2 regions of the Robertmurraya sp. DFI.2.37 genome follow, and region 1 is predicted to be linked to the other one. Evidence: riboswitches for the same ligand, from Rfam matches in the RefSeq annotation. Region 1 holds a riboswitch; the other holds the start of a gene.
What was found. Region 1 has a riboswitch for cyclic di-AMP ahead of PZE06_RS11755 (potassium channel family protein). Riboswitches for the same ligand answer to the same signal wherever they lie in the genome.

Region 1 (3,523 bases):
AAGAGCGAAAAACCACCTTTTCTTTAATGGATCTTCTTCCGACCGTTATCCTTTGCTTTTCTCTTAAAAAAGTAATAACAGAGAATACGATAACTAAGAAGGTTGTAAGTTTAATTCCACCTCCGGTCGATGCACTCCCGGCTCCTATAAACATTAAAAGAAGCATAAGTGTTATCGTACCTTCATGTAAGCTACCTATATCTAACGAATTGAATCCTGCTGTACGCGGCGTTACCGCTTGAAAATAGGCTGCCCAAATTTTATCTCCTAATGAAGACAACGCCCCAAGTGTGCTTGGATTATTGTATTCGAGAGAGAAGATAATCATCATGGCTATTAAGTTTACTACCAGTGTTCCGATGATCATCAGCTTGGAATGGAGGTGTAAATTTTTAAATCTCCGCTTATCCCATATGTCTGCTAATACGGTAAAACCAATCCCGCCAATGATAAAAAGAAAAGTGATGACTAGATTTACGATAGGATCTCCGACATATCCTGTTAAACTATCAGTCCATATTGAAAATCCAGCATTGTTAAAAGCTGAGATAGAGTGAAAAAAACTGTAATACAATCCGTGTTTCCAGCCGAATTCAGGAACCCATCTAATCGCAAGAAATAACATTGCTATTATTTCAATCGTAATCGAATAGATAAATAGTCTTTTTACTAATTTTATAATTCCCCCTAAAGTAGTTTGGTTAAGGGCTTGTTGAACAACCATTCTTTGTTTAAATCCAATTTTTTTTCCTAAGGCCATATAGATTAGAACAGCAAAAGACATAATCCCTAATCCACCCACTTGAATGAGCGCTAGTATGACTAGCTGCCCAAAGATCGTGTACATCGAGCCCGTATCAACCACTGCGAGTCCAGTCACTGTCATCGCGGAAGTTGCTGTAAAAAGTGCATCGATAAGGTTAATAGATTCAGTTGTCGCAAAAGGCAATTTAAGCAGCGCTGTACCGATAATGATAAAAAATAAAAAAACTAGTACGAGTAGTTGAGACGGATTGAAGTGAATATTTTTATACTTCATAATTAGACACCTTTTTCTTCAAATACGGCAATATCTTGATTATGTCCAATCACAATTAACACATCTCCTTCTGCAATCACTTCATCTGCCGATGGAGAGATAATAAATGTGGCTTGACGTTGAATCGCAACAATTGTGCATCCGTATTTAGAACGAACATTAATCTCGCTTAAGTTGCGGCCGGCAATTTTTTTAGTGGCAATCATTTCAACCATGCTATGCTCTTTAGATAACTCAATAAAATCAATCATTTTTTCAGATACAATATGATGAGCAATTCTTCGGGCAACATCACGTTCCGGATGAATTACCCGATCTACTCCGATCTTTTTAAGAACCTTCGAATGATAGTCATTTTGCGCCTTAACCCAAACAACCGGGATCCCGATTTCTTTCAATATTAAAGATGTTAATATACTTGTTTGCAAATTGTCTCCAAAGGAAACAAAGGCATGATCAACATTCCGAATGCCTAGACTATTTATCGTTGTTTCATCTATCACATCTAAACAAACTGCATATGTTGCATATTTAGAGAATTCGTTAACTTTAGCCTCATCTTTATCAATCGCAATTACTTCCACGCCCATTTTGTAAAATTCCTTTACAATCGTTCCACCAAAGCGCCCAAGGCCGAAGACTGCAAATGATTTTTTTCTCATTTTTCAATTCTCCTCGATTGTTATTTTTTTCCATCAGAAAAACCACAGGGGGAAACCCTGTGGTCAGTTTGCTAGGCTCACAAGTTTAATCACCCTTCCTCAACGCTTACGAAGTTAGCTGTCGGATTCGGGTCAAGAAGTAACCCTACCTTTAAAAGGATTCACCCCAAGTAGCATTTAACTGCTACAAATTGGTTCCCCCGTTCCTTTCGGATTCAGCGATTAAGATGATAAAAATTAAATTATATGAGTAATATACTCCTCGAAATATGAATTGTAAATACTGTTTAGGGCAATTTTTTTTTAAGAGCATTTAGGGAATCTTTGTGTGCGTTTTTAAAAATGGAAGAATGACAGGCGTTCTCAGATTTGATATAGAAAAGGGGGATAATTGTAAATAAAGCAACAAAAGAAAACATGTGCCTCTAAAGAATATCCTTTTGACTTTCTACCGATAGACAGCCTCATATTTTTAGCTTGAACTTTGTTTCTCATAAGAAATTAGTTCACTTTTAACTACCCACCCGTTATTCATTTATATCCCCTCTATTATTTTCAGAGATGTTTGCTCTGTTCTTTCCGGTTTTGGCACCCTTACATTGGGACTACGTTCAGGATACCGAGTGTTGTTAGTTTAGTTTGAAGCCTGCATTGAAAAGAGATAAAACAATCCTCAGTTGTTGACAATCATGGAATAGTTGTTTATACTTCTTTATATATTCAACGTTGAATAAACAAAGGAGTAATTTTAGTGACGAAACTATTAGTATTAGCAATGCTCAGTATACAGCGAATGTCAGGTTATGAAATTAAATCGATGCTTGAATTGAATGATGCACAAAGATGGGCTGGGGTATTGCCGGGCTCGATATACAATGCTCTCAAAAAGCTTGAGAAAGAGGGGTATATTGAAGTGGCCAGTATTGAAAGTAGCGGTCACCGACAAAAAGCTATTTATAAAATTACACCTAGTGGAGAGGCCTATCAAAAAGAATTAGCCTTAGAGTGTCTTGGCAGTTCAAAGGTGAATTATCCCACTGATTTATATTCTGGGATTTCTCTTGCTTATCAACTTCCTAAGGATGAAGCGATTGAACAACTAACGAAAAATAAGGAAAAATTAATCCTTGAATCTCAAGCTGTCAAGAGTGGCCTAACAGAGAAAGAAAAAGCATTGCAAGGAGAAATTCCACAATTAACCAATGTGGTGTTTAATCATATGTTTGAAATGATTGAATCGCAGATTAAGCTTATTGAGGCTACTATTGCCATTATTGAACAAAAATAACAAAGCCATTTTAAATGGCTTTGATTTTGATAAAATAGTCAAAGTTGATTATACAAAGGAGAGTATGTATGAGGCTAATTGAATTTACAAATGTTGAGAAAAGCTTTAAAGGTAGAAAGGTGATCGATGGATTGAATTTTTCGATTTATTCTAATGAAATTATTGCATTAATTGGTTCTAACGGTTGCGGAAAAACAACTACGATTCGAATGCTCTTAGGGATCACTGAACCTGATAAAGGAATGATTAAGAGATGGTCAGTAGATTTTAATAAAAAAGTCGGTGCACAGCTGCAAACAACTCCTTTTTTTGAAGGCCTTAGTGTGGAAAACAATTTAAAGCTGTTCAGTATTTTTTATCAGTCAAAGCTGACAAATGAAAAGATCGCAGAAATATTGAGAAATTATAATCTATTGTCTGTAAAAAATACGTTAGCTTCCAAGTTATCATTAGGTCAACAAAAGAGGCTAGCCATTAGTATCACAACGCTGCACAACCCAGACTTGGTAATTCTAGATGAGCCTACAGCAGGTC
Region 2 (3,523 bases), on a different contig from region 1:
TAACAGCTGTACGTGTCATATCTAACAAGCGGTCAATGCCAATAATAAGGGCAATACCTTCTGCTGGTAATCCAACAGAGCTTAATACCATGGCAAGCATGATGAGACCGACACCAGGAACACCTGCAGTTCCAACACTTGCTAGCACTGCTGTCAAAATAACGGTAATAATTTGCACAATGGTTAATTCTATCCCGTATACTTGTGCAATAAATATGGTTGCGACCCCTTGCATGATTGCTGTACCATCCATATTGATCGTCGCCCCTAATGGTTGAACAAAGCTGCTAATCGATTCGGGTACTCTTAGATTTGTTTGAGCAGTTTTCATTGAAACAGGTAATGTAGCATTACTACTTGATGTACTGAAGCCTACCGTCATGGCTGGGAAAAAACCTGTAAAAAATTGAACAGGATTGCGTTTTGCTAAAAATAATACGGTGCCTCCGTAAGTAAAAACGGAATGAATTAAAAGGGCCCCTAATACGACGACAAAATATAATCCCATTGCTTTAAATGCTGCAAAACCTTGGCTCCCAATCGCTGATGCAATCAGCCCAAAAGTGCCATACGGTGCTGTTTTCATAACAAGATTAACGAGATACATCATGATCTCATTTCCTTGTTCCATTAAATTTAAAACCCCTTTAGTTTTATCCCCTAGAACAGTGAGTGCAAAACCTATGAATACTGAAAAGACAATGATTTGAAGCATCTCTCCTTCAGCCATTGCAGCTACAGGATTCGAAGGGATCATTTTTAATAATGTGTCGATAAATGGCGGTGCCTTAGCATCTACAAACTGTTTCCCTTCACTTTCAGCAATAGACAGATCAAAACCGCCACCTGCCCCAGGTTGAACAACAAGAGCTAGCATGATCCCAATGGTTAACGCAATCGCTGTCGTACAAAGAAAGTAACTAATCGCTTTAAAGCCGATTCTTCCAAGTTTTTTTGGATCTCCTAACCCTGTTACGCCTAAGACAATTGAAAAAAAGACAATTGGTACAACAAGCATTTTAATCAAATTAATGAATATAGTTCCTAACGGTCCAAATAAATACGTATCGATAAACTTGAATATTTCCGAACCCAAAAGATTTACTACTAATCCAACAATTGCTCCTAGACCTAAACCGATTAAAATTTTTTTAGTTTGCGACATAAATGACCTCCTTGAAATAAGTTTCTTGAATCAATCTCATTTTCCGTTCTAGACGAATATTTAGGTAATACTAAGTTATTCGTTGAGTATAAAATTGATTCGATTACTACTAGAAAAAGGATGCTGAAGGATATTATGGAAGCATTGCATTTGGAGAAAATAAAAATCACGAAAGAGGATGATTCGTGATCAACTGCTCATCAATTCTCTCTCCTAATGCTTACGGGGTTAGCTGTCGGATTCGGATGAAGAGTAATACCCTACCTTTTAATAAAAAAGGATTCACCCCAAGTGCAAAATGCACAAATTGGTTCCCCCGCTTTCCTATATGGAAACTCAGCAAAACAGTGTGTTCTTATTACATACTCATCATTTTTAACAAAAACACTCAATTATTTTAATATAGCAAATTCTGTTTTGTAAATACATTTTATAGCAAAATAATATATCCAACTTTAATTTTAATAGAGTAAACATAATTATTTTGAAATTGGACAAACTTAAATTCTTCACGATGATTTTTGCTCGAAATACTTTCAATTAAATACTTTTGAATATTTATTGAATGACAAAAATATAGTTATTTTCTTTTTAATTGAAATTTCCCACTATAACATTTACAAAACCTTTACAAATCATTAACGTTCAATTTACAAAGTATCGATATTCTTTACATTGGGACAAAATAAAGGCAACTGAAAGTCAGATAACTTTTTGGGGGTATAAGATTGGGATACAAAATAAAAATGGCAAGATTGATGCTCTGCTTTGCCTTATTATTATCTGCATGCGGGGTAAAAAAAGAAGAAAAAATGGGAGACTCTGCTCACCATGCACATACATTATCAATTTCAGGTTCTACCTCAGTTGGACCACTAGCTGAGAAATTAGCTGAAAAATATGAGGAAATAGATGATATTAAGATAGAAATAAATCAGATAGGTTCGTCTGCTGGTATTACAAATGCCATCAATGATGTCTCAGAAATTGGCATGTCATCTCGAGAATTGAAGGAAGAAGAGAAAGCACGTTTACAAGAAACTATCATCGCCTATGATGGGATAGTCGTAGTCACTCATCCAAGTAACAAAGTGAAAGATTTGACAACCGAACAGATAAAAGACATTTTCACCGGAAAAATTACCAATTGGAAGGATCTTGGGGGAGATGACTTGGAGATTGTCGTCGTCTCCCGTGAGGATGGTTCAGGCTCCCGTGATGCCTTTCAAGAAATTGTTGGCTATTCTTCAGGAGAATTAATCAAAAACGCTATAGTGGCAAGTGGAAATGGGAATATTAAAACTACCGTGGCAACCAATAAACACGCAGTTGGATTTATTTCATTTGAGTATATAGATGAATCTGTATCTACACTGAATGTTAATGGAGTGGAGGCAACTGCAGAAAATGTCCTTGCTCAAAAATACAGCTTAGCTCGCCCATTCTTATTTGTCCATAAAGAAGAGAGTCTTACAGAAGAAGGTCAAAAATTTATTGATTATATCTTAAGTTCAGAAGGGCAAAAGATTGCTGCGGAGACAGGAGCGATCCCCGTAAAATAAGAAACGTTCATTTCGGATAAGCAATATTGGAGGTCAAAGGGATGACAAGCCAACCGTTAAAAAAAGAAACAGAAAAAATCGGAAAGTCCAACAAAAGAAAATATAGGTTGGAAAAATTTTCAGGGAATTTATTCTTGTTTTGTGCACTTCTTTCTGTCATTAGTTTATTACTGATTATAGGATTTGTATTTTATAAAGGTGCCCACCCATTTATTGCAGAAGGTTATCGCTTTTTGGATTTTCTATTTGGAAGCGACTGGGTTCCGAGCGAAGATAAATTCGGCATTCTCCCCATGATTGTAGCTTCTTTATATGCAACCATTGGTGCCTTAATCATTGGTGTACCTATCGGCTTACTAACAGCCATTTTTTTAGCAGAAATTGCACCAAAAAGTATAGCTAAAATCATCTCACCGGCCGTACAGCTTTTAGCTGGAATCCCTTCCGTTTTATATGGAGTTTTTGGACTTGCTATCATTGTTCCTTTTTTGCAAAACCATTTAGGGTTAATTAAAGGTCAAAGCTTAATTGCGGTAATTCTTGTTCTAGCGATTATGATGCTACCTACAGTTGTTACTGTTGCAGAAACATCAATACGAGCAGTACCCAAAACTTACAGAGAAGGCTCTTTAGCTTTAGGTGCTTCCCCTATAGGGACCATCTTTAAAGTTGTTGTACCAGCAGCAAGGTCTGGCATCATGACTGCAATTGTTCTTGGAATGGGTAGAGCAATAGGTGAAACAATGGCAGTTATATTAGTTGCAGGTAATAGCTTAATTATACCAACCAGTTTAAC

Region 2: another riboswitch for cyclic di-AMP. It lies ahead of PZE06_RS22540 (dicarboxylate/amino acid:cation symporter); the one in region 1 lies ahead of PZE06_RS11755 (potassium channel family protein).

Annotation. Positions count from the first base shown of each region.
Region 1 covers NZ_JARGEJ010000018.1:21,368-24,890, forward strand. The annotation lists gene PZE06_RS11750 (TrkH family potassium uptake protein) at 1-1,039, opposite strand, end outside; gene PZE06_RS11755 (potassium channel family protein) at 1,042-1,701, opposite strand; cyclic di-AMP (ydaO/yuaA leader) riboswitch at 1,790-1,932, opposite strand; gene PZE06_RS11760 (PadR family transcriptional regulator) at 2,453-2,989, shown strand; gene PZE06_RS11765 (ABC transporter ATP-binding protein) at 3,058-3,523, shown strand, end outside.
Region 2 covers NZ_JARGEJ010000069.1:14,444-17,966, forward strand. The annotation lists gene PZE06_RS22540 (dicarboxylate/amino acid:cation symporter) at 1-1,165, opposite strand, end outside; cyclic di-AMP (ydaO/yuaA leader) riboswitch at 1,367-1,517, opposite strand; gene PZE06_RS22545 (phosphate ABC transporter substrate-binding protein) at 1,894-2,727, shown strand; gene pstC (phosphate ABC transporter permease subunit PstC) at 2,769-3,523, shown strand, end outside.